One region of the Pseudoalteromonas sp. McH1-42 genome, then DNA from elsewhere that is predicted to be linked to it. Evidence: predicted binding sites of a transcription regulator. Region 1 holds the regulator's gene; each other region holds the start of a gene.
The links. The regulator sigma-54, encoded in region 1, starts transcription at its own class of promoters, with help from an activator protein. The targets are predictions, from matches to a motif close to GTTGGCACGNNNNTNGNNT.
Positions count from the first base shown of each region.

Region 2: a site for sigma-54 is predicted at 7,474-7,492, ahead of MHN31_RS16815 (LruC domain-containing protein). Genes of this name have one in related genera too.
Region 3: a site for sigma-54 is predicted at 7,453-7,471, ahead of MHN31_RS19175 (flagellar assembly protein T N-terminal domain-containing protein). Genes of this name have one in related genera too.

Region 1 covers NZ_JAKRFU010000010.1:196,795-206,675, reverse strand. The annotation lists gene tldD (metalloprotease TldD) at 1-263, shown strand, start outside; gene yjgA (ribosome biogenesis factor YjgA) at 325-846, opposite strand; gene pmbA (metalloprotease PmbA) at 1,028-2,374, shown strand; gene mgtE (magnesium transporter) at 2,400-3,758, opposite strand; gene MHN31_RS10700 (HPr family phosphocarrier protein) at 3,938-4,216, opposite strand; gene rapZ (RNase adapter RapZ) at 4,213-5,058, opposite strand; gene MHN31_RS10690 (PTS sugar transporter subunit IIA) at 5,071-5,526, opposite strand; gene hpf (ribosome hibernation promoting factor) at 5,529-5,816, opposite strand; gene MHN31_RS10680 (RNA polymerase factor sigma-54) at 5,842-7,350, opposite strand; gene lptB (LPS export ABC transporter ATP-binding protein) at 7,395-8,120, opposite strand; gene lptA (lipopolysaccharide transport periplasmic protein LptA) at 8,117-8,656, opposite strand; gene lptC (LPS export ABC transporter periplasmic protein LptC) at 8,646-9,200, opposite strand; gene kdsC (3-deoxy-manno-octulosonate-8-phosphatase KdsC) at 9,197-9,748, opposite strand; gene MHN31_RS10655 (KpsF/GutQ family sugar-phosphate isomerase) at 9,749-9,881, opposite strand, start outside.
Region 2 covers NZ_JAKRFU010000019.1:1,200-11,080, forward strand. The annotation lists gene MHN31_RS16785 (hypothetical protein) at 1-16, shown strand, start outside; gene MHN31_RS16790 (LytTR family DNA-binding domain-containing protein) at 112-864, opposite strand; gene MHN31_RS24400 (histidine kinase) at 881-1,927, opposite strand; gene MHN31_RS16800 (haloalkane dehalogenase) at 2,168-3,115, shown strand; gene MHN31_RS16805 (hypothetical protein) at 3,146-3,970, shown strand; gene MHN31_RS16810 (Ig-like domain-containing protein) at 4,502-6,868, shown strand; gene MHN31_RS16815 (LruC domain-containing protein) at 7,529-9,595, shown strand; gene MHN31_RS16820 (hypothetical protein) at 9,605-9,881, shown strand, end outside.
Region 3 covers NZ_JAKRFU010000023.1:26,952-36,832, reverse strand. The annotation lists gene MHN31_RS19210 (fimbria/pilus periplasmic chaperone) at 1-207, shown strand, start outside; gene MHN31_RS19205 (carboxypeptidase regulatory-like domain-containing protein) at 222-3,197, shown strand; gene MHN31_RS19200 (SPOR domain-containing protein) at 3,210-3,896, shown strand; gene MHN31_RS19195 (FlgO family outer membrane protein) at 3,965-4,561, shown strand; gene MHN31_RS19190 (FlgO family outer membrane protein) at 4,573-5,226, shown strand; gene MHN31_RS19185 (FlgO family outer membrane protein) at 5,229-5,888, shown strand; tRNA gene MHN31_RS19180 (tRNA-Arg) at 6,017-6,091, shown strand; gene MHN31_RS19175 (flagellar assembly protein T N-terminal domain-containing protein) at 6,223-7,413, opposite strand; gene MHN31_RS19170 (LPP20 family lipoprotein) at 7,548-8,042, shown strand; gene MHN31_RS19165 (ImmA/IrrE family metallo-endopeptidase) at 8,174-8,665, shown strand; gene MHN31_RS19160 (hypothetical protein) at 8,665-9,006, shown strand; gene MHN31_RS19155 (flagellar protein FlgN) at 9,030-9,458, opposite strand; gene flgM (flagellar biosynthesis anti-sigma factor FlgM) at 9,466-9,789, opposite strand; gene flgA (flagellar basal body P-ring formation chaperone FlgA) at 9,861-9,881, opposite strand, start outside.

The DNA.
Region 1 (9,881 bases):
AGGTTGATATTACGTCGGGTAAATTTGTATTTTCAGCTTCAGAAGCTTACCTGATAGAAGATGGCAAAGTGACGCAGCCTATCAAAGGTGCCACCTTAATCGGCAATGGCCCGGATGTTATGCAGAAGGTATCTATGGTTGGTAACGATCTGGAACTGGATACAGGTGTCGGGGTGTGTGGTAAAAATGGTCAGAGTGTGCCTGTTGGCGTTGGTCAGCCAAGTCTGAAAATTGACGAACTCACTGTGGGTGGTACAGCCTAAAAAACTATCCGCAGTATTTTAGCTAAGTTGTATTATACTGCGGAACGCTTTATCACTTTGCTTATGGTAGGATCAGTTCTTTAAGTAACTGAAATAGCTCCTTAGAGCTTTTTCCTGGCTTTTCCGCCTGATGCTCTTTTTTCGCCTGGCGAACCAGTTGTCTGAGCTTCTGGCGCTCCAGCGTTGGATGTGCTTCAAGCAGGGTATTGATCTTTTCATCCCCCTTGGCTATCAGTTCATCTCTGAGCTGTTCTACCTGATTAAGCAGGACATCTGCCTGGTTGTTTCTGTTGAGTAACAGATCCAGACCTTGCTGTAATTCTTCTACATTACTGGTGGTACGCAGTTGCTTGGCAATAAAGTTCAGATGACGGCGGTAGGCATCGTGCTTACCGCGCAGCTTGTCTGCCAGTTCCATCGCTGCGACCAGCTCAGGGGAGAGTGGCAGCTTTTCTCTTTGCTTTTTCCCTAATTGCGCGATATCAACGCCAAGTTGATGGTATTGCTGTGCATCACGTTTTAATTCGCTCTTTGAGACGTAAATGATCTCTTCTTCTGGCTCTTGGGTAGGTTTTTTGGCCATTTTACCGCACTTACTTCAGTTATTGATGATCAGATTATATCAGAAGTCAGAAAAAGCAGTAATGCATACATGAATGCGCAAATTGCCTAAGGGTGTCATACAGAATCTTTACTTGAGTCACAGCGCATCGGCGCAGGCTGTGTTAGGATTATAGAAGTACTATGATTTGTGGAATAAAAACATGAGCCAGCAACACGATCCCATTTGGACGCAAATTGATGAAGTAAAACAAGCCGTATCTGATGTTTTGGACTATGCAAAGCAACTGGGGGCGACATCTGCTGAGGCATCGATGAGTCGTACTTCAGGTTTATCAGTTAGTACCCGAATGGGAGAAGTTGAAACGATTGAATTTAACCAGGATGGTGGCCTGGGACTGAGTGTTTACGTTGGTCAGCATAAAGGGTCTGCTTCGACGGCCGATCTCGGTCCCAAAGCTTTGCGTTCCGTAGTTGAAAAAGCGGTCGAAATTGCCAAATTCACATCGGATGATCCCTGTAATGGTGTGGCTGATGCTGAGTTAATGCCTGAGGTGGTGCCTGATTTAGATCTTTTCCATCCCTGGTCACTGACACCTGAGGAAGGTGTGAAGCGCTGTCTTGAAGCGGAGCAGGCGGCATTGAATTACGACGAGCGTATTGTTAACTCTGATGGGGCCAGCGTCGCCAGTCATCAGGGCCTGCGCGTTTACGGCAACAGCCATGGTTTTCTGGCCGGGTTTCCGCGTACCCGACACACCTTAAGCACTATGGTGATCGGTGAAGAAAATGGGGTGATGCAACGAGATAATGCTTACTCCATCACACGTGTGCATTCGCAGTTGAGAGATGCCAAAGAGGTAGGCATAGAGGCAGCAGAGTCGACGCTGGCTAAGCTAAACAGTCGTAAGCTGGAAACCATGCGGGTACCGGTTGTATTCCGGGCTGACATTGCCAATAGCCTGTTTGGACATCTGGTTTCCGCCATTGGCGGTGGTGCTTTGTATCGAAAGTCGAGCTTCTTGCTGGATAGTTTGGGTACTGACGTCTTTTCGTCTTGTGTGTCGATCAAAGAGCAGCCACACTTGTTGCAGGCACTCGCATCGAGCCCGTTTGACGCTGAAGGTGTGCAGACAACCGAGCGCGATATCATCAAAGGAGGCGTACTCGAGACCTATTTGTTGCCAAGCTACGCAGCCAGACGCCTGGGTATGCGTAGTACGGGCCATGCGGGTGGGATCCACAACTGGCTGGTACAGGCCACTGAGCCGGACCTGGCCGCGTTGCTGCGGACCATGGGGCGTGGCTTATTAGTGACTGAACTTATGGGGCAGGGGGTTAATACGGTAACTGGTGACTACTCACGCGGCGCTGCCGGTTTCTGGGTAGAAAATGGGGAGATCCAATATCCAGTCAGTGAGATCACCATTGCAGGTAACCTCAAGGATATGTTTAAGTCAATTCAGGCAATTGGGGGAGACATTGAAACGCGTGGCGCTGTTCAAACTGGCTCGGTGCTGATAGAAAATATGCAAGTTGCGGGTCAGTAACCGGTAGTTGTATGTGTTTGGCTGCTTAGACAAGCAGCCAGGTCGCCGTGCCGAGGAAGGCAAAAATGCCTACGATGTCGGTGACTGTGGTCAGTACAACACTGCCCGCCAGTGCTGGGTCTATATTCATTCTTTTTAGAATCAGAGGTATGCTGGCGCCTGCAATGCCCGCAGCAACCAGATTCATAAACATTGCAAAGGCAATCACGCCCCCGAGTACAAAATCCCATTGCCACAGGGCAATCACACCTGCAATCAGCAAAGACCAGAGTAACCCATTCAAGGCGCCAATGGCGAGCTCTTTACCCAGTAAGAAGCGCTGGTTAGTGGCGTTAACGTGCCCCAGAGCAATACCACGGATCACCAAAGTCAGGGTTTGACTGCCAGCCACACCACCCATGCTGGGGACTATGCCATTCAATACTGCGAGGATCGGTAAAATATCTAAGGTGCCTTCGAAAAAGCTGGCAACGAAAGCGGCCATCAGTGCAGTAAGCAGGTTGATCCCCAGCCAGATTGAACGGCGACGGCTACTTTTCCAGACCGGCGCAAAGGTATCTTCTTCATCGTCGAGACCAGCCATACTCATGAGGCTGTGTTCGGCGTCCTCTCGGATAACATCAACGATGTCATCGATGGTGATACGCCCCAGCAAATGTGCGTTGTCGTCTACTACTGGTGCTGAGATCCAATTATGACGTTCAAACAGCTGGGCGACATCGCTTTCGTCCATTGAAATGGGAATAGTTTCACGTTCTTCATTCATTAACTCATTAACCAGTTTGTCAGGCTGGCTGGTTAAAAGCACACTGATTGGCAGGGAGCCCAAAAAGCAATTGTCTTTGTCTACTACGTACAGGTCATCGGTGCCATCAGGGAGCTCCCCTTTGAGGCGTAGATAACGTAACACGACATCCAGTGACACATCCGGGCGGATCGTCACTGTATCTGTGTTCATCAATGCGCCTGCGGAGTGCTCGACATAAGACAGTGCCTGGGTTGCTCGGGCTCTGTCTTGCGAGTCCATGGCACCGATAACGTCCTGATAGACGGGATCTGGCAAGCTTCTCAGGACTTCACCGAGATCATCATCATCCATGTCTTCTGTCGCCGCAGCGATCAGCTCTGGCTCCATTTTGGCAATGATGCTGAGTCTCACATCTTCAGACAGCTCTTCAAGCACGTCACCCTGTATATCCGGGTCAACCAATTGCCAAAGCAGGGTTCTGATTTTATGTGGGGAGGACTCCAGCAATAGCGCGGTGTCGCAGGGTGGAATTTCGGCTAAGGTTCGCCTGACTTGAACAAACTGACCACTGTTAAGGGCATTCGTAACTTGCTGCAATAGCTCCAGTGTGTAGTCTTGTTCAAAAGCTTCAGGCATAGGCATCCCAGGTTGGATAGTCGACAAGTAGGCTTGTCAACGAGTATATAGCGCATTGATTATAGGCTTATGATAATTATAGCTGTTTTAATATCAATTGGTATATCTAAAAAAAGCGAAGAAAGCCGTCATGAAGCGGCAGTTTTGTGTCTGTCTGATCGGAGAAAAGTGAAGAGGAGTTACTCTGATTCGTTAAATTTATCTGCAATGAGATTGCCAATGGCATGTAAAGCGCGTTCGGCATCTGGCCCTTCGCAGACGACTTTGACTTCTTTGCCCTGACTACTTTCAAGTAGCAATAAAGCCAGTACACTGTCACCCTCTGCTTCTTTACTGCCCTGAAACAGCGTGATGTTGGCATCGAACTGAGTGGAGAGTTCTGCCAGCACACTGGCTGCACGAGCGTGTAGCCCCAGCTTATTCTGGATCAGAAAGGTATCTTCAAAGCGTTGTGTCATTTTTCTTGTTCGCGGTGATGGATCTTCACATTGTTGTGGGTGCGGGCAAAACGCTCACCTAACGTTTGGGCAAGATATACGGAACGGTGTTGTCCACCAGTACAGCCAATTGAAATGGTCAGGTAGCTGCGGTTATTGCGTTCCAGATGGGGCAACCAGGTTTGCACAAAGGTCTGGATCTGCCAGGTAAATTTTTGCACTAAGCTGTGGCTAGACAGGTAATCAATAACAGGTTTATCTAAACCGGTTAACGGTTTAAGGTCTGGTTCCCAGTGTGGGTTTGGTAAAAAGCGGGCATCAAACACGTAGTCGGCTTCTTTCGGAATACCATGCTTAAAGCCAAAGGACTCAAAGGTGATGATTAATTGTTTGTCCTTTTTACCGAGGATCTTTTCCCGGATACGCTCTGCCAGCTGGTGGATACTCATGTCCGTGGTATCAATGGTGATATTGGCGCGGCGGATAAGCGGGTCAAGCAGCTCTTTTTCTTTTTTAATTGCTTTGTCCAGCGACAGATCAGCCAATGACAGCGGGTGCAGGCGGCGTGTTTCTGAAAAGCGACGGATTAAGATCTGATCTTCACTGTCCAGATAGAATATGTTGGGTTCTGCAAATCCGGGGAGGTATTCCAAAATATCGTCGAGTTCTTGCTGATCTTTTGGCAGGTTACGTACGTCAACGCTCACGGCAATTTTATCATAGCTGTCTGACACACTGCGCACCAATGCAGGCAGCAAGTTGACTGGGATATTATCGGCGCAGTAATAACCCAAGTCTTCCAGCACGCGAAGGGCGACCGATTTTCCTGAGCCAGAACGACCACTGACAATAATTAACTGCACAGAAACTCTCCGTTAGTTGTCAAACTCTTCAATTATCGCGAATAACTCCTGATCATTGTGAGCTTGTCTGATACGTTTACAAAACACCTTGTTTTTAAGTTTATCAGCGATCGTTGCCAAGGTCTGCAAATGTTGTTGATTTTCTCCCTCGGGTACGATGAGTGCCACAAAAATGTCGACGGGTTGATTGTCAATGGCATCAAAGGCAATGCCTTGCTGATTAACAAGCAGCATAGCCACCACTTTATCTATGCCTGCCATGCGGCCATGTGGCAGGGCTATCCCTTTTCCGATCCCCGTACTACCGAGTTTTTCGCGGCTCAATAGCGCATCAAGGATGTCATGGGCATTACTGTCTGGAAGCTGGCTTTGAGCCAACTCACTGATGTACTCTAAAATACGTTTCTTACTATTAAAAAGGACCGCAGCTTTGCTGCAGTCCTGTGAAATCAATGAGCTTAGTTTCATGATTAATGTCGAGTTAGCTTCTCTTTGTGCTTGATCACCTGGCGGTCAAGCTTATCGATAAGTCCGTCTATTGCGGCATACATATCCCGGTGTTCGGTTGAGGCAAAGATTTCTCCCCCGTTCACATGTAATGTGGCTTCTGCTTTTTGGATGAGCTTTTCGACATCTAGGATAACATGCACATTATTGATGTGATCAAAGTGCCTTTCTAGCTTCGCAAACTTGTTTGTTACATAGTCTCTTAACGAATCGGTGATTTCTACATGTCGACCAGTTAAATTTAGTTGCATAAGCATTTTCCTTCTGTAGTTACGTCTAAATCAGGCTTTTACGCTGATTGGACGGTGGGATAGCCAAAGACTCTCGGTATTTGGCAATTGTACGTCTAGCCACTTTGATCCCTTGATCTGCCAATACGTCCGCAATCTTGCTGTCACTCAAAGGTTTAGCTGTATTTTCTGCGGCAATTAGCTTTTTGATCAATGCTCTGATTGCAGTCGAAGAGCATTCTCCTCCGTTTTCAGTGCTGACATGGCTTGAGAAGAAATACTTCAACTCATAGATACCGCGTGGCGTGTGCATATACTTTTGAGTTGTTACACGTGAAATCGTGGACTCATGCATGTCGACCATTTCGGCCACATCATTCAGTACCATCGGCTTCATTGCCTCGGGGCCATGTTCAAAGAATGCCTGTTGTTGCTGCACAATGCAATTAGTAACTTTTAATAAAGTTTCATTGCGGCTTTCCAGGCTCTTGATGAACCATTTTGCCTCTTGCAAGTGTGAACGAATAAACTGACTATCTGTGCTGGACTTGACTGAACGGGACATCGCAGCGTAGTGGTCATTCACTCTAATTTTTGGCATTGAATCGGGGTTGAGTTCAACAACCCAGCGCCCTTTCACTTTTTTAACCGACACATCCGGGATCACATAGTCTGCTTCTTCTTGCACTATGCTGGCGGCAGGTTTCGGGTTTAGGCCGTGGATCAGGGTCATTACTTCTTTCAGATCCGCTTCTTTGAGTTTGGTTTTTTTCATCAAAGTGCGGTAATCCCGGCTGGCTAACAGATCTATGTGCTCAGTCAGAATTTCTTTGGTCTGTGCAAGCCAGGGGGTATTTGGGTCAAACTGGTTGAGCTGAATGCACAGGCATTCTTGCAGGCTGCGTGCAGCAATCCCAACGGGGTCAAATAGTTGGATCCGTTTCAGTACGGCCTCTACTTCATCCTGCTCGATCAGCTCGTCATCGTTGTCCTGATTCATGCTTTCGACGATGTCTTCGCAGCTGATGGTCAACAGGCCTGCGTCATCAACCGCTTCTACAATTGCAAGGGCGATGGCTCTGTCTGTTGGACTAAAAGGCGTCAGTTCCAACTGCCACATCAGGTATTCTTGCAATGTCTCAGTCGTTTTACCCTGGTAAATGGTTTCGTCTTCCGGCATTGGGCCTGAACTGCTTGCCGGTGCGGCACTGATGTACTCATCCCAGGTTACGTCCATTGCCAAATCGTCGCTGACGGTGTCTTTGTTTAGTGCAGCATCGCTGTCTTGTTCGTAGTCGCTGACAGCCGCCTCTTCATAGCTGTCGTTGTCACTCGTTGTAGGTTGCTCCAAATCGGAATCCGACTTGGACTGAGTTTCATTATCTTGTGATTCAGACTCACCTTCTTCCACTTCCAACAAAGGGTTGCTATCAAGCGCTTCTTGGATTTCTTGTTGGAGATCTAGCGTACTCAACTGTAACAGACGAATAGCCTGTTGCAGTTGTGGTGTCATTGTCAGTTGCTGCCCCATGCGCAGCTGTAGCGATTGCCTCATGTATCTCTAACAATCCTTTTTGTTATTTACTTCTAATTTTATAACTATAGCCTGAATTGCTCACCTAGGTAGACATCCCGCACGGTTTGATCGGCCAGAACATGCTCCGGGGTGCCTGCTGCTATCAGTTCACCATGTGACACTATATAAGCTTTCTCACAGACGTCCAGCGTTTCACGCACGTTGTGGTCAGTGATCAGTACGCCTATCCCACGGTTTTTCAGGTGTTCTATAATTTTCTTTATATCTAACACTGAAATAGGATCAACACCAGCGAAAGGCTCATCTAATAAGATAAATTTTGGATCTGCCGCAAGGGCGCGGGCAATTTCTACCCGGCGTCGTTCACCGCCCGATAGTGCCATACCCTGGCTATCGCGAATATGCTGGATATTAAACTCATCTAACAGCTCATTGAGGATGACTTCTCGTTGTTCTTTGTTCAGCTCTTTACGAGTTTCTAAAATGGCCATCAGGTTCTGATAGACGGTCAGCTTGCGAAAAATAGAGGACTCTTGTGGCAGGTAACCAATCCCAAGTCTTGCTCGGCTATGCATTGGCAATAAGGTAATGTCTTGTTCGTCAATATGTATGCTGCCCTTATCACTGGGCACCAGGCCGACAATCATATAAAAAGTGGTGGTTTTACCTGCGCCATTTGGGCCAAGGAGGCCAACAATACTGCCAGCTTCAACGCTTAACTCAACGTTTTTAACAACCTGTCTGCCCTTATAGCTTTTGGCCAGTGCGGTGGCGGTTAATTTACTCACGGATTACCCTTCTCTTTTGGTTGCTGGGGGTTCTCTTTTTCAGGTAACAGAATGGTTCTCACACGGTTTTGTTCTTGCTCCCCGCGCTGTGCGCTGATCAGCTTCTTTTCCATATCATAAACGATGGTTTGCGCGCTAATTTTTTGCCCTGCCTGACTGATCTCTGCACCGCCTTTTATGGTGAGCATGCGGTTTGCGACGTCATAGCGCACTTCTTTGGCGGTTGCCTTGAGTAAAGAGCCATCCGTCTGACGCTCTTGAAATACGGCTGGGCTGCCTGTTGCAACCAGCAGCTGCTTGTTTTTACCCAGTTCTTCCCGACGGTGCACCTCGAGACGATCGGCCAGAATTTTCCGGTCACCGTGAATGATTTCGACGTTTTCCTCGAATACGCCAATATTGGTTTGCAACTGGGCCAGCTGAGTGCCAGAACTGATAATCACCTGATCAGCAGCTGTATTTTCTGCATAAGCTGCAGGATGAAAGGCACTCAAAGTGCACAGTAAGATCAAGGAACAGGTTAATTTATTGCTCATAATAAATTGTTTCAGTGTGGTTGATGAGTTCAATGATTTCGGTATTGAGATCGGCCACTAAGCCTTTACCTGAAATCGTTAAGTTTGGCCCGGTAATTTCTACTGGGTGTTCAGAGCGCATGTGCTTTTCATTAATATCGACTTGCACATGATCGGCGTTGATGTGCTTTATCATGGCATCAGCCGTCAGATTTGTTGCCTGCACTTCACCTTCCAAAATCAGCGTATTGTTGCCATATAAGGTGGCTTCATTGGCCTTGAGTTGCCAGTTTTGTTGGTCGTTGTGCAATGTAAAAATCGGCGCGGTAAAGTGGCTAAACCCTAGCTCCTGATAGAGTTCCATTCTATCTGCCGTAATTTGATAGCTGAGCTGCCCATTTTCTGCGTAATTGGTTTGCTTCAGATCGATGGCGACATAATCGGGTTTAGCCAGCACTTCTTCTGATCGCGGTGCGACCTGTCCCGATTGCGTTAAATAGGGATACCACAGCCATAACATGGTGAGGCTGAATACAACGAGCAATAAGGCGCGAAGTACGGTCATACGCTACTGCCTTCATAACCCAATGATTTGCCCTGACAGAGCAGCAGTAAGTCAGTCAGCTCCCGAACCGCACCAAACCCGCCGGGTAACAAAGTTCTGTAATCAGCTGCACGAACTACCATAGGGTGAGCGTCTTGCACGGCCACAGACAGACCGACTTTGAGCATCACAGGTAAGTCTGGTGCATCATCGCCGATATAGGCAATCTCGTGATCTGCCAGCTGCAATTTGTCTTTCAACTCAGCGTAGCCTTGCAACTTGTCTTCCATACCCTGATAGATGTACTTAACGTTGAGGCTAGTCATGCGCTGCTGAACAATGTGTGAATGACGCCCCGTGATTACTGCCACTTCAACGCCGCCATTGATCAGGGCTTTTATGCCGAAACCATCTTTGGTATTAAATGCTTTTAACTCTTCGCCCTGATTGCCCAGATATATGCGGCCATCAGAGAATACCCCATCGATGTCGCAGATCAGCAGTTTAATCGCCTGCGCTTTTTGTACAACAGTATCATCGATGGGTTGATATAGATCGGAAAACAGCATTTATAATACTCCTGCTCGCAGCAAATCTTGCATATTTAACGCGCCGATTGGACAATTTTGCTCATCAATGACAATCAGGCCATTGATGCGTTTTTTCTCCATGATATGTAATGCTTCAGCAGCCAACATATCC
Region 2 (9,881 bases), on a different contig from region 1:
AGTATCTGAAACATAACAAGAAACAATGGCGCCAATAGCTAACTTTAACCATATCAGCCATCCCGAGGCGTCATCCGGGATGGCTATTTTGTCCTTTAAATCCGTGTTTGGTCAGTCCTCAGTGTGCGTTCGTTCAGCGATCCGCGCCTTCAGAGTTTGCACAAAGCTCCGTGATACCGGGATTGGGTTATCGGCGCCTGCCAGCAGCACAAAGTGTTTGCGGGCCTGGTATTTAAGCGCTAATAGCTGGGTGGCATTAATGATGTAGCTGCGGTGCAGCCGGTAAAATAGTGACTCGGGCAATTGACTGCAAAAGCCATCAAGCGTTTGTTCAGAAATAATAGTCTCTGTGTTGTGAATCTCTGCTCCGGGTTGGGTCAGGTGCACCCGCCGATAGCGGCCAATACTTTCAATGTAATTGATGTGTTCAAACTCAATGAGCTTTTGCTGTGCATGATCACTGAGTGTCAGGCACGCTGTGGAGTCCGATGGCTTAATCTGGGACTGCTGACGAATGATTTTGCCTATGCTTTTGGCAATCAGCTCCGGCCTGGCGGGTTTGACTAAGTAATCGATGGCATTGGTGTCAAAGGCTTTCAGTGCGTATTGTTCGTACGCGGTCATAAAAACCAGCTGATACTGTAAATCCTGCGTCGCTTTGGCGACATCAAAGCCATTGAGCTCTGGCATTTCAATATCCAGAAACACAATATCCGGGCGCTTAAGCATGATCTGTTCAATGGCGGATTTGCCATCGGCTGCCTCGGCAACAAGGGTGAGCTCATCAAAGCCACAGATCACTTCTTTTAACTGTTGTCTGGCTGCCTGTTCGTCGTCGACGATGATCACGGTTTTCTTAGTCATATACGGCTCGGTTTGGTTATCGGGGTAGCTGGATAAATGCACTGGTGCCTTCATCGCAGGAGATCAGCCTGAAACTCGCAGCGCCCCGATAATGCAGATTCAGGGTTTCACGAATAATGCGCAGTCCCTCGCCCTGACTGAGCTGGGTGTCGTCAAAAGGTGCGCCCGTATCCTGCACTTCAATCAGCAGGTCATGCTCCGTCGTTTCAATAATGATACTGATATGGCCTGCTCGCGCGTAGGGGGCAATGCCATATTTCACGGCGTTTTCAACAATCGGCAGCAACAGTAAAGAGGGGACCGGCAGCGGGTCGAGTTTACCCGGGCAATCCAGATCAAATGTCAGCCGATCGGCGAACCTTTTTTGTTGCAGCACAAGGTAAAGCTCCACCAGTTTAAGCTCCTGCTCAAGTGTAACAAACTGTTGTTTGGCCAGTTCAACGGTGTGGCGCAGCAGATCACTCAGGTCGTAAATCAGCGCTTTTGCTTTGTGCGGGTCTTGAGTAACTTCACTGGCAATCAGGTTAAGCGTGTTGAACAAAAAGTGCGGATTCGACTGCATTTTCAGCATTTGTAACTCAGCTTGTTTTGCCTGCAGCTGCGACTGAAAGTGATAGGTTTGCTGCTTGAGCATCAGCATGACCGCAATGTAGACCAGGGTCTCAAGTAACATAATCACTATGGGCAAAAAGGTCACCTGGGTTACTGCATTGCTGGTGGGCAAGCTGACGATAGGGCCAATCAGGATGTACAGCAGAATGATGGAAAACGGCCTGAGCAGCCAGATGTTATGACGACACCACGCAGGCAAAAACTGGGCGGGCAAAAACCGCGCACAGATTGACTCACACAGGTTAAACAGCAGGTAGCCTGCACAAAATCCGCTCCATATTTTCACTATTACCTCAGCTAACAGGGTCAGTGTAAATATATCGAGTAGCAGCAACACACAGGACAGCAGCAAGATATTGAACCAGGGCCAGATCAGTAGAAATATCCAGGCCTGGGTGGTGCTTTTGTTATAAAGGCCGATCTGGCTCTCTGCGGTAGGTGCAGTATTCACTCGGTGATCCAATCGTTGTTGATAGAGTAAATGGTACAAGCAAATTTGCTTGGATGAAACGTTGCCTCGACACCATTGGCGCAGACTTTTACACCATCTGCACGCAACAGGCTGGGGCGGTCAATTGCGCGGTGTTATTCCTGTGTCCCGGTAAGACAAGTCATTGTCATCTGATACATAAGGAAAACAACCATGGTTTACAACATTCGATCATCACAATTCAAATTAAAGCAGTCAGTTATGACTTTGCGTAAGGTCATTGGCGTATGCCTGTTCAGTAGCATACTGGTGGCCTGTAGTGACAACGATGATGACACGGCCAGTGTCGAAGAAACGGTCAGCACAGACACCCCGGTAGAAACCCGGCCCACAACCGGGCCGCTCAGCGAGGCCTGTCTGGAGGCAGAAATGGTGCCTTCAACCACCAGCAAAGGCGTGGAGTTTATCCGCACTCCGGATGCGTGTTTTGATGAGCTACCTGGCTATGATTTTGCAGCGAATTATCTGGACATTGAAGGGTTAAGGCTGCATTACGTGGATGAAGGACCAAAAGACGGTGAAGTGGTACTCATGCTGCACGGCCAGCCAAGCTGGTCGTACTTATATCGAAAAATGATCCCGATATTGGCTGAGGCCGGTTATCGTGTGATTGCCCTTGATAATATGGGCATGGGTAAGTCAGATAAACCCCTTAATGTGGCGGTGCATCAGTACGAACATCATGTCGCCTGGACCAAGGCGTTTATTAATCAGCTACAACTCACCGATATCAATTTGTTTGTACAAGACTGGGGCAGTCTGATCGGGTTGAGAGTGGCAGGGAATATGTCTGAGCGCTTTGCCAGAATCGTCGTCGCAAATGGGGATATGCCCATTATTCCGACTGGTACGAACCCTTATCAAGTGCCCAGCTTTGAGATAGATGAGTCGCAACCAGCAGATGCCAGCACCTTTTTTGATACCCGTTCAAGTGATCGCGTCGAAGGGTTTCAGCAATGGATCGATTATGCCGCCAGTGTACCGGAGCTGATGGCGGGGGATGTGGTGCAAAAGCTCTCTGCAATTGAACTGACTGAGGCCGAAGTCACCGCATACAATGCGCCTTATCCCAATGTGCAGTACAAAGCGGCTATCCGGGCGTTTCCTTCCATGCTCTCCGGCATAGAAATGCAAACTTTACCGGCATAGCAAACGCTGGGCGCTTATCATAACCCGTTTATGTTCAATGCAGGCGAATATGACACAGGACTCGGCAGCGAAGCCAATCAGCGCAAGTGGGTAGACCATGTACCAGGCTCTGACGGGGTAGATCACAGACGTTTTCAGGCCGGGCACTTTATCCAGGATGATGTAGGAGAGGACCTGGCGCTGCATGTGTTAGATTTTTTGCAAACGACCGCGCCACAGACTCCGCTGGTCACGGGCGGGCCAAGCTACAACATGCGGTACTGTGAGATCTTATTGCCTTTCCTGCAAGATGACAAAATAGTTGCTCAGGTGTGGGGTACGCCGGGCGTGGATATGTGTCGTCAGGCTCAGTGGGATGCCATTGACTTTGAAGACGTTGTCGCAGAATACGGCGCACTGACTGCAATCCCTAACGGTCCACGTTTTTTTGTGGTGGACGAAAGCCGGGGAGCGGAGGTGATAGCGCAAGAGGCTGAAACGCAAATTCGCCAGTTCGGTGAAATAAACATGCGTTTATTAACCACCGCAGATCTGAGCGCTGCGCAGGGCGAACAACTTCCTTACGTTGCCGGTGAGGTGTCGAGAAGCAATACCTGGCACTTCTATAAAGGCAGACGCATTTATGAGCTAACCGATAACACAGGTCAGGTTTTTGTGATGCAGTCGTTCAGCCGTATTTCGGACGCTTCATTGCAAATGGATGACTTGGCAAACCTGGGAGATCGGCTCACGCTGCCTGAAGGCTGGACGTTTTCCAGTCGTATCTTGACGGAAGCGCTGGATATGACGCCCGCAGAGGGCATTGCTTATGTATTGCAGGATGAATTAGGCAATAGTTATCAGCTGGTGCAGTAGTCTTAACAGATCACTTACCTGAGACAGCTATTCGCTTGACATGGCTCAGACACCAACATTGGAGTCGGTGTCTGAGTCAGGGCTTTGCAAACCATGACAAGGACCAAAGTCAAAGAGACGGATACTCAGCGAAGCGGTCCTTTTTGAGTGAATTCGCTATGGCTTTGGCCGGCCAGCTCGATGAGAAAATTGACACGTCTACCGTTGAACAGTGGCATCCTCGCATTAGTTAAACTATCCCGTTTTGATTAATAAGTTACAAGACAGTATGAGCGTTACTTAGTATCTTTTTGGGGTGCAGATTGACACTTTTAATTACAGGAACAGCGTTCTGAGTTTGCATATTGAAGTGTCAGGTTTGATCGAAATTAATGTATATTTTCATAGGGGAAGCGTCAGATTTCAATATTTAATCCATGTGCAGTAGTGTCTTATGCGTTTTCAATTAAAGTACATTGATGGTTACTTTCCAACCAATGATCTTGCAGGTATAATGCGCCCAATTTTGCAATTATAATGGAAGTTCATTTAATGAATAAAACAACTCTACCACTGAGTCTGGTAATGTGTTTAGCTCTGGCAGGATGCGGTTCAGGGTCAGGTGATGATAACAAACAAACTAATGTCGGTTCTGAAGAGCAAAAAGTGACAGAGCCGGAGACTAACTCAACAACAGAGCCAGAAGAGTCTAAAGAGTCAGAAACTGAAGAAGCTGAAGAGTCGAAAGAGACTGAATCTGAAGAGCCGGAAAAAGAGTCTGAAGAGCAGCCTCTGTCTATCTCAGTCACTTCTTTATCCAGCACAAGTATTGTCAGCGCAGCTTCAACTGAAGTCAAAGTTGCCGTCTCTGATGAAAGCTTGGTAAAAGAACTGTCTTTGCTGGTTAACGGTGAGAAAATCAGTACTATCAAGACGGCTCCCTGGACATTTGACTGGAATGCGTACTTTTGGGGCAATTCATCACCGACTATTACAATTGAAGCCGTGGATCAACAGGATCAACGTCACCTTCTGAATAACCCGTTCACCGTAGAAGTGACAAACGAAGTGATTGACCCGTTGGTGTTTAATGCATTGCAGGCTGAGGTGCGCAATGTCGATGCGCTGCAACTTGCGCTAAATCCAGTCGAAGGCGCTACTAATTACGAGGTAAAGGTAGCGTTTAATGACGAAGAAACATTCGTTACATCTGATAGTGTCAATGTTGGACTGAGCGACTTATCCCCTGGCGACTACATTATTAGCTACCGTGCAAAAAATGCACATGACCATACTGGCCCTTGGTCTGCACCAGCTGAATTCAGCCTATTGAATCCTCTCGCTCCAGCAGCACTGGGTGAACCTGAAATCGAGTTCAGCGAACAGGGCTACAAATTGACTTTTGCAGCGCCGGAGCTTGAAGACGGGTTTTACATGCAACTGTCCGTATCAGGTTATGACCAACTGATGGCCACAACTCAAGATGGCGGTGCGTTAGTGTTTGAAGGGCTCAATCCAGGTTACATGCAATTTGAGGCAAGGATCGTAAATGCTTACGGTCATATCTCTGAACCCGCTATGACTTTAGTGAACCTTGCCGCGCCACAGACGCCAAACAACGTCTCTGTTAACATGACACCAGAAGCTTCTCAGCATCGTGTAGCATTCAGTTGGGATGGTGTGCAGAATATTGATTCATACACGTTGACAGCGATTAATACTAAGACTCAACAGTCTTTTACTGAGTCAGTTAGCGGTGCGAACAATATCGAATTGTTATTGCCTGCGGGTAACTACAGATGGCAGATGCAAGCGACTGACATTGCAGGTAACCAGTCACTCTGGAGTGATTCATGGTATATCGACGTTGCGCAATATGATGTTAGCTTTCCAAACGACGGTCACTCGTTTACCAGTATAGAGACTCAGGATAAAGGGCTTGTCATCCTATCTTCAGTACGAAATGACAACTGGCTTACAAAGCTAGATGCTTATGGGCGTGTTGAATGGGAAAAAACCATTGAGAAGCCCGGAAGTGCGCCTCTGAGGGAGATTCATGAACTTGCCAATGGGGAGTTGATCGCCAGTGGTGACATTTATGATGGGACTGTTAGAGCCTATTTTTCAGTAAGTGCTAAGTTCAGTGCGAGTGGCGAATTAATCTGGTACAGCGAAGCGGAAAGCACAACCGACACGGATCACATAGGTAATATGCACTCTGCGGTTGTGTGGAATGATCAGTATTATCGCCTGAAAGTGTATAAGCCACAAGATGGAGACTACGATGCGCAAATACAGCAACTGGACTTGTCCACGGGTGAGATAGTTAAAAGCACAGCGCTGACTAACCCGAACGCTGCTTACCATAACATCCCGAAGCAGCTATTGGTCGTAAACTCTGAGCAACTGGCAATTGGCGGTGTGTTGAGCTCGCGTTCGGACTTTAGTAGTGGTCTGTATGTTGTTAAAGTTGATACTGACTTTCAGCAAACACACTTCTGGGAAGGCATTCTCAATTACGTAGAACTTTTCACAACATTTAAGTTGGATAATCAAAATAACCTGTTACTTTTTGGCGCTGATCATGCATCGAGTGACATTAGAATCAAGTTGGATCCTGACCTAGGTTTGCTGTCGGAGGTCCGTGAGTATGATGATTTCGACATTAATTTCGAATATGCGGCTTATGTCAATGAAGATGGCTCAGTTTCCGGGATAGGTTATAACCACAGCAACGACGAAGTCGTGGAAGTAAAGCTTAATAGCAAACTCAACTATGTATTTGCTAATCCCATTGCTGAGCTAGACTTACCCAGGGAACCAGTATGGGTACATAAATCCGCAGATGGTACAACGAATATCGGGAGCAAGAATTATAGTACTAATACCCTGCGTGTAATACGCAAAGTGCTAAATTAACGGCTTCCATACCAAAACGAAACCCGGAGCAAAAGTAATAAAGACGCTCCGGGTGACGTTTACGACCGGCCTTTAGCAGCAGGCAGTTTTTCCAGATTATATCGTTTCATATTCCTATCTTTGGCTGGTTTTTTCCCATAGGGCCAGAAAGCACATCGACCGCTTCCATCACTTTGATTTTCAACTTTTAATTCGCTTCTTAAATCGGGACTAAGCTGAAAACGTCGTACTTACCGGGTTTTGTGTTGCAACGTCCTGAAATGCGCAGAGTTCATCATAAATATAGTTACCATAAACAAATTATGGGTTAGCTACCTGGGATCTGTTGTTTGGCACATTGTCGAACCCAAAAGACTATGTCCAGCTGGTCGGTTTTGATGAAACACGTAAAAACAGAGTCTACGACATGCGCAAGACCAGGGACGTCTATAAATCATAACCACTAGTCTACACGTCAATTAGCTTAGTGATTCATGGCGTGTGATTGAGCACACGCTGAGCGTGCTTTTTAGTCTCGTTTTTCTCATTGTGATTTTCATCCTGCATTGCGTATTGCAATAACGCAAATCAGAAAAATAAAAACCTTTAAAAATCAGTGTCATAAAGTTGGCCTCATGCTTGCAATCTCTCTAGCAGCAAATCAAAACGTTGGAGAGTCACATGAAAAAGATATTATTCGGAGCCTGCGTGTTTTCCGCAGGACTATCAGCCGCCCCGTTCGACACGTGTCCGTCAAAAGCCTTTTTGGTGCAGGGGAACACGGCAACTATGTATGGCGTTAACCTGGTCTCAGGTTCGTACACCACGTTCGCTGAAAACGTTGGTACCAACAACAAGCTTAATGGCATCGGGTTTAGCGTCCACGACCGTTACATTTACGGTTGGGACTACAGTAACAAAGACATCGGTCGGGTGGGAAAAGACTACGTTCTTGAGCCCATCATGACGTCGGGATTCCCCGATACCAACTTTTACGTGGGTGATGTCGCTATTCACGAGAATGCATTTTATGTTTATAAGAAAGGCAGTAGCTTAGGTCTTTATCGTGTATCGCTCGACGAAAACAGCGACGACTATTTGCAGGCAGAGCGTATCATTGATGGCAGTGCGCTGAACCTTAATATCTTTGATATGGCGTTTGCACCTAATGAAAATGCCAGCCTGGCATATAGCGTAGACAGCAATGGTAATCTACACCGCATTGACGTATCAAATGGCACCAGCACCAATCTTGGCAATGTGGGTCAGTCAGGAACGTTTGGAGCCGTCTATTTTGATGTGGAGAGCAATTTTTACATCAGCAGAAATCAGGACGGGCATGTTTATAAAATAGATATAAACGATACAAATAATACCCAGCTTTTCGCATATGGTCCGGTTTCCAATACTAACGACGGCGCACGCTGTGCAACAGCCCCGATTATTGATGATACAGAAGACCCAACCATAGACTATGGCGACGCACCGGATAGCTATGGCACCTCGCTTAACGCCAATGGTGCGCGTCATAATGTGGGTGACTTATTTTTCGGCCAGAGTGTCAGTGCAGAATATGTACCTAAAGCCACAGACGACGACAACGGCATTAGCTTTTTAACCAACCTTGAAACAGGCTATGAAACGCTGGTTTCGTTCACGCTATCGAAATCCGGGTATGTGAATGCCTGGATTGACTGGAACGGTGATGGCCAGTTCCAGCAGTCAGAGCGTGTGATAAGTGAGTACCATGGGGTTGCCGGTGAAAACCGTGTGCTCATTCCTGTGCCTGTTGATGCTGTCGCAGGCAGCACCTGGGCCAGATTCCGGGTTTCGAACACCAGTGATATTGCACCACAGGGCGGGATTGATAATGGTGAAGTGGAAGATTTGAATGTCTCTGTTGTTGCCAGCAGCCTGATCCAGAACTCGACCTCGTGGAAAACCGCCGCGTTTGAAGATTTATGGCCGCAAAAAGGCGACTATGACTTTAATGACGTGGTAGTGAGATATCGTGTGACGACCAGCCAGATTGGTAACCAGGTTGTGCGTTACAACATTGAAGGCGCGCTTATCGCAGTCGGGGCCGGTTATCACAATGCCTTTGCCATTCGTTTAAAAGACATTGCCCGTAAGCATGTTGATGAAGCCCAGGTTGAACTGACCGTTGACGGATCACTACAGGACGGCAGTCCGCTGGAAGCCAACCGAAACGAAGCCATTGTCGTCATCTTTGCCGATACCAGAGAGATGGTGCCGGTGCAGCCAGGCTGCAAATTCTTCAGAACTGAAACCGGCTGTAGTGACATCCAACGAGCGCCTTATTCTTTTGAAATCAGCATTCCGCTCGCGACCAGTTACAACGCGAATGTGGCGACCAACAGCAAAGTTGACCCGTTTATCTTCGCGGTAGATGGTCATTACCATGGGCCATTCGTAGACCAGAACAACGGTCGTGGCTGGGAAGTCCATCTTAAAAATCATGAGCCAACCGAAGCGTTTGACAGTAGTTACCTGGACCAGGGCGATGACACTTCATCAACCAATGGTTACTTCCAAACGTCAACGGGTTTGCCCTGGGCACTTATCATTAACTCTCAGTGGGACCACCCAATGGAGCGCGTTGATATGTCACTTGCGTATCCTCAATTTGTGGAATTCGCCCAGTCAGCAGGCGCACAGAACGCAACCTGGTTTGAGAATCCAGTATCTGACTATCAATACACCATCAGCAACGCAGCGCAAAACTAGGAGAGCATCATGAACAAATTAATCGTAACGCTAATGACACTTTTACTAACAGCATGTGGTGGTGGTGGCTCTGAAGGCAGCAGCAACAGCCAGTCGACCAGCAATACGGCCCAGGCCAGTGTGACGAATACAACGCAAACGCAATCGAGTAACCAGGCTCAGCAAGGTAACGCAACTGAGCAGCAAGCGAGTAGCACCGAAGAGCAGGTAGCTGAGGAGCAACCTGCGGAAGAGGCCCCAGTTGGGGAAGGCATGGAGGCTGTGGTTGTAGATGGCGGGTTTGATT
Region 3 (9,881 bases), on a different contig from region 1:
AGTGGAGCAAACTGGGAGGAGGCTGCACTGGTTAACAGCTTCAGTATTTACCCGGAACTTAGTCAGGCACAATTGCAGCTGAAACTGCTGGAACCGAGCATGTTCCAGGGAGTGCGCTCCGGGCAGTTAAAAGTGGTTTATACAGGCAGTGATGAATATCAAGGACAGTCATTTGCTGAGCGCATTTTCTCTATTACTGTGCCCTGAATACAGGCTGGTTAATGGCTAGAATCGTACCATGCGTGGTATTCGCTTTGATTTGCGCAAGTACAATGCCAGCACATGGGACCTCACAACAGGATTTCTCTGAGGTTCTCAATACGCTGCAACGCATACAGGCAAAACTGTCGCAGTCACAGGCCAGTCTGACGGTGAGTAATCAGCCTGAGCAGGCCGGGATCCCGGAAGGGGAAGACCTGTTCTTGTCTGTTTATGCTGACGGGGTGTATCTGGGTGAGGTGTTTGCGGTCAAAAGTAAGCGCGATGCGCAAGTCGAATTACGCAGCTTGTTTGCCGTGCTGGACTTTGCCATCAGCGATGACAATCAGCCTGACTATTTTACCGGCTGGTACCTTAGCCCTGAGCGTACTTTTTTACTTGATAGTGCGCAAAAACGAGCCAGGGTCAACGAGCAGGAATATCGGCTTTCGGAGCAGGATATTTCCCATGTACAGGGCGAAGTCTTCGTTGAGCCTGCGCTGATTGCAGACTGGTTTGGGTTGCACCTTCAGTTCAACTATAGCGACCAAAGATTGTTGGTACAGTCTCCTTTGCCGTTGCCTGCTTTGGAGCGTCAGGCACGAGCTAATCGCAAGGTTGCACAGTATAACGTCGACTCAGCTTCTAGACTCGCCTGGAAACCTAACCCTTACCAAATATTATCTTCTCCCCTAATGGACACGCAGTTCGGGTATCGTCGCGACAATGATGAAGATGCTTTTTATTATTCGGTGTTGGGCGCACATGACCTGGCATTCTGGAATGTAGAGTACTTTATTGCAGGCACAGAGGGAGATGCGCTGGATCAGGGTCGCTTTAAGGGGAAGAGGGAGGATGCCCAGGGGCGGTTGTTAGGTCAGGTGCAGGCCACACAGTTAGAGGTTGGTGATATTCAGGCAACCCATATTGGTACCGGGCAGTCCACCGGACAAGGTATTGGGGTGCGAGTGTCCGACAAGCCGCTGAATTCTGAAATACAGGAGCAAAGTGTCCAGATCAGTGGCTCGGTGCAGGCTGGCTGGGACGTCGAGTTGTATCACAATGATTTGTTGGTTGCGCAGCAACTCCAGATCCAAACAGGTCGTTATGATTTTGACCGTATCCCGTTGTACTTTGGTAGTAATCAATTTGAACTGGTTAAATATGGGCCACAAGGACAGGTAGAGCGTGAGCAGCGCAGCTATTTTGTTGAAGGCACCGGACTGAAAAGTGGTCAGGGCTACTTTGATGTGTCCGTCACTGACAACGGCAGTTCAATATTAAATAATGATTTTGCCCTGACTACGCAATCAGGTCTGCATTTTCACGGTCGTTACGACCTGGGTCTGTCTGACTCCATGTCGGTCTATGCCGGTATTGCTCAGGCGCTGTCGAATGAAGCGCTTATTGAGCGCACAGCCACGACGGGTGGTACGCTAAGTCTGTGGAAAAAAATGCTCCTCAATCTGGACTTATCCCACGACAGCGAGTCGCAGCACCGTGCCAGACTCAGTGCCAGAACTGAATGGGCCGGGCAGGCCATTAGTGCGGGCTGGCAGACACAGCGTCGATTGCTCAACACGTCAAAAGTGAATAATGACCATCGTGAAACTCGAGGGCTGTATATGCGTATGTCGGGCATGTTAAATGTCCTGAATAAGCAGCTATCTTATCAAAATCAGGTGCAATGGAATCGCTCCGATCAGGATACTGAATATACTTTGCTGACCAATCGAGTAAGTCTCTCTTTAGGTCGGGTGAATGTCAGCAATCAGTTGCAATGGCAATCTAGTAATGCAGCTGGCGACCACGCAACGTCGGGTCAGTTGAGATTTCAGACCCGCTTGGGGCGTATATTTGGTCGCCTGATTTTTGATTATGATTTGCACCCACACACTGAGTTGATAGCCTATGAAACGCGTTTTTATCGCAGTTTAAATGAGCAATTTAACGTTGAGTTGAGTTTCAGAGAGACGCTTGAAACTGATTATCAAAAAGGCGAACTGGGTTTGAACTGGCTGGGCGACAAAATTCGTTTGAACAGCCAGCTCAGTTATGACAGTTACGATGAATGGGAAGTGGGGATAAATGGGCAGTTTAGCTTTGGTTATCACCCTCAAAGCGAACGGCTGTTGTTCAGTCAGCGACGATTGGCCAGCAATGGCGCGGTGTTGGTCAAGGTTTATCTGGACCACAATGCCAATGGGGTGTTTGACGAGTTAGATGAAGTGGTACCCGAAGTCAGAGTGCGGGCATTACAAAACTATATGCAGGGCACCACCGACGAGCAGGGGCTGGTGTTACTCAGTGGTATGCCTGTTAATCAAAAAACCGATATGGTGATTGATACTGACAGCCTTGCGATGCCTTTTGTTACCCCTGCGATTGAAGGGATGGCGATAACACCACGGCGAGGTTATGTTGAGTATTTGGAGCTCCCTTTGGTCAACACCAGTGAAATAGAGGGGGTCGTGTATCAACAAACCGATACTGAAAACGCCCCTGTGCCCTACGCCGATGTAACTTTGCTTGATGAACAAGGAGCTCAGATTGCACGCACCCAGGCGGCGTATGACGGATATTATGTATTCACAGACATTAAGCCGGGTCGCTATCGGGCACAGGTTGCCAATGCGACCAAGCGCGGGCTGACGCACAGCGAGCAAGTAGAAGTGGCGTTATCACAACAGGGGGATGTGCTGGTGGAAGTTGACTTGCAGCTGGCACCTCTGTCAACTCAGGCTATCACGGTGCTCTCTGTCGGGCGCTTTGCCTCTCTGCCGGTATTAAAAACCTACGCCATGTTACTGCGTCAGCGACACCGTCAATTGATCACTGCTCCCCCATTTTATCTCTTTGACGACAAGACAGAGACTTACATGCTGGGGATTGCATTCACGCAAAATGATGTTGATACAGCGCAACTGCAACTACGTTGTAATGCATTGCAAACAGCTGGTGTGCCTTGTCAGCTTGAACAAACAGAAATAAAACAATAAAGGGAGCGAGCTATGAAGTTATTACCTTATCTGGTATGGCCTTTGCTGGGCTTGGTCAGTGGGTGCGCCAGTAATGGTCAGGATGACCAGCGACTGGCCGAATTAGAGCTGCAAATCACGCAACTGAATGCAGAAGTGCAGCAGATGAAGCACAGTATTGCGCTGTGGCAACAGGTGGCGCCGCAAGTGAATGAGTTACTGGCCATTGAGCAGGATCTTGACTTGTTAAGCACACAGTTGCAGTTAGCGCTAAATCCACAACGGACAAAATCTGAGGTGATGGTCGCCCAAGAGAGTAAGTCGCCAGGCATCGTCGAGCAGCGCTTGACTGCGCCGACGCCACTTGTTGAAGTACCTGAAGTCTCTGTACCCGAACAAGCACCTGTCAAGGAAGCGTTCGTTGAAAAGAGGCCTACAGTGGCTGGTAAAAAAAAGGCTGAGTTTGCAGTACAACTGGCTTCTACCAGAAAGCAAAGCCAGCTAAAAACCGTGCACCAACGTCTGGTAAAAGACTATCCACCACTGCGGCAGCATCCGGTTAATGTCGAGCAAGTGGAGGTCCGTGGTCAACGGTATTTCCGGCTAAAACTTGGCGCGTTTGAAAATAAGGCGCAGGGGCAGGCATTGTGCGCTGAGCTCAGACCGTTTCACCCACAGTGTTTGTTAAGTCACTACACGGACAATCCGACCACGTTATAACATGCCCGTAAACCGCATAATGGATCGCTTCTTGCATTTGTCTCGTCAAATAGAAAGAGGTGATCATTATGCAACTTCCTGCCGTGATAGTCGCACTGGCCCTGTCGGTGCTGCTCAGTGGCTGCGCTGGAATAATGAAAGCGCAGGAACAAGACAAGGTGGAGCAAGCGCCCCCCTTGCCGACATTACATCAGTATATGGGGCAACTTGCTGCCGCTTTGGGGGAGCACAGTCGCCCGCTTAAGCCCGGCGCCACTGTCGCAGTGACGAGCTTTTACCTTGCTGACCAGCTGGGTAATGCTGTCGCGAGCAACCAGGGCAGTGGCTTAAGCACTCAGGTTCAGGAAAGTCTGATCAGCTATGTAACGCAAATGGGGCTGGAAGTGGTAGAGTTTCGGTTACAACGCACTTTAACTTTGTCGGAAAGTGCCGATAACCTATTAAACCGTGATATAACGCTGTTGCGTGAACGTCATAAATTTGACCTCGCGCTAACGGGCACCATCAGTGAAAGCCATGACCATTACACGATCAATGCGCGATTGATCACTATGCTTGACAGCCGCACTGCATCCGCTGCGACCATATCTGTGCCCAAAGCGGTATTGTGGGGAAATGAAAAAGCCCAAATGCGAGACGGTAAGTTACATCGCGGCCAGTATTAGTGGAGACAAAGATGAAAAAATCTGTGATAGCGCTTGTGTTACCTGCCCTTGCCTTGGTTGGGTGTGCACAACTGGGCATGACAAAGCACCAGGAAACAACAGCGGCGCCTGGCAAGTTTAGTGCTGCGGAGCAGTTTCAGGCGCACCCCAGAGGGGTGCAACAAATGACAGTATCACAACGTATGGCGGCCAAAAACGTGACGCATTACGTACAAAAGCTGATGCAAGACATGGTCAGTAATGTGAAATACATTAATGATCAGACACCAGTAGCGGTATCGAGCTTTGTCTTTTTAGATGAAGACTTTAATCATGCTACTTTGCTGGGTAATCAGATTGCTGAAAGTTTCATACACGAGCTGCATAATTTTGGCGTGCCGGTCATCGACTTTAAAACAACGGATTTTATGCGAGTCACCAAACATGGTGATTTCATTTTCAGCCGTGACTTTTTAGAGCTGTCTGACGAGTTACCGTTTAAATACGTGCTGGCAGGCACATTGTCGCATCACCAGGGCGGGATCTTAGTCAACGCTCGGATAGTGGGCATGCAAAGCAAAATGGTGGTCGGTACAGCACAAGGGTTTTTACCTCAATCGGTGGTGAATGCACTGAGAGACGGTGCGATCCACGACGGGATCCGGTTACAAAGAGCGGGTGAGTGATCATGAAAACACGCATTTTGAGTGGCTTAACGCTGTCGGTCGTGATGTTGAGCGGCTGTCAGATGATGGGCAATCAACCTGCTTCGTCAACAGTGACGACTACTGCTATGACGCCTAAAGTGGCTAAATTTCGTGAAATAGAAGTGTTGTACGAGGCTTTGGAAGAACAGGCGCCTGAGGCCGAGTATCCCGTTGACCCTGGGTTTGTAAGCGAGCGACATCGTAAACAGGTCGCCAACTATGCATCTCAGATAGCGCTGGAGTTATCCGACTCTTTGCTGGGCGTACATCCACATTCGGTGGCGGTGACGAGCTTTGTGAGCTTTGACGATACGCTGCGAAGCAGCAACCAGTTGGGTAATCAGCTGTCTGAGAACCTGATCCATGCTTTTCAGAAGCTCGGCTATGCGGCCCTGGATTTTAAGTCGCAGCAACAGATCCAGGTCACACGTAGCGGTGATTTTGTTTTTTCTCGGGATAGCAGAGCCTTGCCGGGTAAACCCGACCCCAGTCATGTGCTCTCTGGCACGATGATTTATCGTGATAGGGGTGTTGAGGTCAATGCGCGCTTGCTAGACTTTGAGAGCCGTCTCGTAGTTGCCAGTTGCATGGTGACGATCCCTTATTTTGTGTTGGATTCAGGCGCAACCGCGGCCAGATAGCTATTTAGCGGCAAAGCGCTGATTTTGCCTTTGCCGCGGCCCACCCATCGTAAAAAATCATTTATTGTATTAATAATCAAATGGTTGACCAATTAAGCGAAAACGCTTAGTATTTTTCGCAGCGACACGGCCCCTTAGTTAAATGGATATAACAGTCCCCTCCTAAGGGATAGTTGCAGGTTCGATTCCTGCAGGGGCCGCCAGCGTTTTTCTTTTATAAATCAACTCTGATATAGCAATCACACTTCAGTAGAAACGGCTTTAAATGGGATAGGTAATCCAAATTATCGGTGGGTTATTAACCCTCACTGTGTGTTCTATCTGAGTATCGCGCTTACAGCGCAAAGTCTTCCTGTTTTTGTACCATGACTTCCACCAAATCATTGATCTGAATATTATTCAGCGGGCGCTTTGAAATGTTTTCGGCGATCGCATTTTGAGCATTCACCTGAGTGACACGGACTTGATTGAGTGTTTTGATACTTTGTGCAAAAAACTGGTTGGTTGCGCTTTGCATATCCCGACGATGAGAGATCGTCAGCAATTGGCCGATCTCAATACCATGGTTGCTGCCCAGATTGATGACCAGCTTGCCCTGCTCGCGATGTAAAATTTTGCCTCTGCTGGGCAAACAGGACAGGGCTGAGTCCAGATCCTGTGCCACGCTGTTAAAAACGCTCTGGATCTGTTTGGCATAATTGGTACGCCAAAAGGTGTCGCTATAGACGTCAACAATCTTGGTCTTTTCGTAAGGCCAGACGCCACTGACGGCATAGTGCTTTTGCCACACTTTATCCCGGGTAAGGGCATCGAATGCGACAAAATCGATTTTAAAGCTGCGCACGTATTCCTCATCCTGCCAGAATGCGTAATCATCATTCATTTGTTCCCCGGCAGCGACGTCTGTGATCTGACTCATCAACACATACTGACTATTGCTTAACGTGGTCAAAGAGTCGATCAGTTGTTCATCATATTCAAACCGTTGAGTGAAAAAGGGCCGGGCGTTGATCGCATGATCCAGATAAGGAATGGGCTTCACCGTCAGTTTGCGTTGTGCCAGGGTATGATACAGTCGTTCACTGGTGGCCTTGGCAATGTCAAAAATTTGACCCAGGCGTGCCTGATGTGGCTGAATGAGCTGGCTTTGCGTGATGGTTATTTGCTTTGCAACAGCGGCCTGAGTGCATTGTTCCAGCTTGGGGAAAATATCTAAGTGCAACGTTACACTGACGATACCATCTTGTTTTTGCTCAGATACCAGGTTGATCTGCTGGATCTCGCCATGACTTTTAATCTTGATCTGATCTTGTGTTAACACTCCGTCAGCCAGTGTCTGGACACTGGATACGGTCGCACCGGAGAAGATCAGCGCCTGCGTAATGGCGTCCTGCACGGCTTCTTGTCGTGCTTCGGCCATATCTTCGGTGTGGGCATTGGCATAACCTGTGACTTCAAACCACTCTGCGCTGGCCCCAAAACTGGCGGTAGCCAGTAACACACTCATAATACGCGACAATTTCATGACTTATTACCGAACTGATTGCAAATCTCTGTTCTATCTGAGCAAGTCCCGTGCCAATGGTGTTGGCAAGGTTTGTGCATACAGATTGCTTACTTGATGATATGGCCGATGGGCCACACAGAGGAGTTACCCCTATGAATCAGTTTAGAGCGCTTTGGCATCAACGGGTAGTCGGCCTGCTCAAGTCCTGTGCTGTTGCAACGGTACTGGGGCTGGCAGGATGTAGCTCTATCATAGATAAACATGTTGAATACAGCTATGTGAAACCCAACTCTTACCCGGTTCTCAAGGCCGTTGGCTATGCTCCTTTGAGTTCACAGCCAGGTAGTAGTGAGAGCGAAAAAATGCTGATGGCTATTAAGGTATCCAAACTGGAAGCTTACCGTGAGTTGGCTGAACAGGTATATGGCCACAGATTAAGTGCCAGTACAACGGTACAGGGGGCTGTGGCGCAAAATGATGGTCTACGCAGCCAGGTGCAGGGTCTTATTCGTGGTGCTAAGGTCATGAAGAGCTATGCGGTCGGGGATATTTACACCACTGAGCTGGAGCTGGATATGAAGCGTGTTTACGATTTGTATATTGGTGAGGTTAAGCCACGCAAGGTGGAACGGGTAACGTATTACTAAGCGCAGCTTAGTCAATAAAACCGGCAAATTATGTCCTTTGCTTTCAGTGTGCCTTCAATTTATACTGCTTAAATATACACACTACCTCAGCGTGACTGGGGTGAATGGTCAGGTCAATAGGAGGTTTGTCGGTGCTGGACCCGAGAAATGAAGCTCAAAAAGTGCTTAGTCGTTTATGGTGTGACAGCCAGTTTCCGGTTGATCCTGTTACTATCTGTAAGTCACTAGGGCTGGAAGTTGTTGAGATGGCGTTGCCGGATAAAGTGTCCGGGGCGTTGATCAAAGAAGCCGGCGTCGATCCTGTTATCGTGCTGCATCAGGACGACCATTTAAATCGTAAGCGGTTTAGCTGTGCCCATGAGCTGGGTCATTATATTTCTCGCATCGAATCTGACAACATAGATAAAGAATACGAATACATCGACCTCAGAGGACCGAGTGCGTCAACTGGCGAAGACGAAGAAGAAGTGTTTGCTAATCAGTTTGCGGCAAATTTGTTGATGCCCAATGAAGAAGTGAAAAGACTGCATCGTAAGAAAGTCGCCCATTTTGAGATGGCCATTCACTTTGGTGTTTCTGTTGAGGCACTCAAATATAAGCTCAATGCGCTGGAGCTGTTGTAATGACACAAAGCAGGGAAGCGCAAAAGGCAGAGCACTCATCACTTGCTGCACAAATTAAGCATAACTTTAAAGAAAATAAGTTTACCAATGTGGACCCCATGCAGGTTCAAAAGGTCAAAGATGCAGAGTCAGACCGTGGCCTGAAGCAGAAATACGCCTGGTGGTTTATCGGTATTCTAGTTGTTCAGTTATTCATTATGAATTTGGTACTGGTGCTGGTTGGTATGGATAAATTGCACTTTGAGGAGTGGACGCTTAACTTATATATGGCAGGGACTCTGGCCGAAGTATTTGGCGTGATCCTGGTGATCACCAAAAATTTGTTTCCCACAAAAGCATAACCTGATCAACCTGACCTAACGGATCAGGCTTTGAGGTTTTTAACCAGCTCACCCATGTTAGAGACAACACTGCCATCCTGACCATAGGTCATTGAGGTGGGCGCGCCAATCAAAATATCTTTAAGTTCACGCACGGTGAGTTGTGCCTGATGTGCCGCTTGTGCGTTTACGTCATTCTGTTTCTTACAGTGATATAATAACTCTTTAACCTGATCGGTTAAGGGGACTATTTCGTCATGGCTAAACGTGCTTTGCGGATATTTGGACAGATCTTTGTCTAGCTTTTGAAGCTGGTTTAAGGTCGTGAGCTTAGTGCGTGCGATTTCCTTCAGGTTGTCACCGTTGCGAGAAGCTAGCGCCTCCAACTCATCATCCAGAAGCTGGGTCAGAGCTTCCAGAAGATTAATTTGCGCTGTTAGCTGGTGGGCACACAGTGCCGTTTGATCGTCCACTTATACTCTATCCAAATAAATCGAACTCAAAGGCAGCAATATTTTTAGCCAACTTTTCACCATCTACCTGATATTTGCCTTCGGCAATGGCTTTTTTCAGCTCATCGACTTTTTTGCTGTCGAAAGAAGGTGCTTGTTGCGCTTTTTCTTGCAGCCCCTTGAGTTGTTGTGCTTGTGGCGTCAGACTCACTGAGTCGGCAGCCGCTTTTACCTGTGCTTGCGGTTTAGCAGCGGTATTACTTGCTTCATTTCTTTGTAATTCAGCACGTTGTTGCTTTGCATTTGTTGCAACATTGTTCGGCTGATTTTGACCGTTAATGTTGTTTACCATGATGATGACCCGTTAGTTAAATTGCTTCAGCCTTTATATCGGCAAGCCGTACGCTTACTTTAGCAAAAAAATCAGATTTTGACTGCTACTGA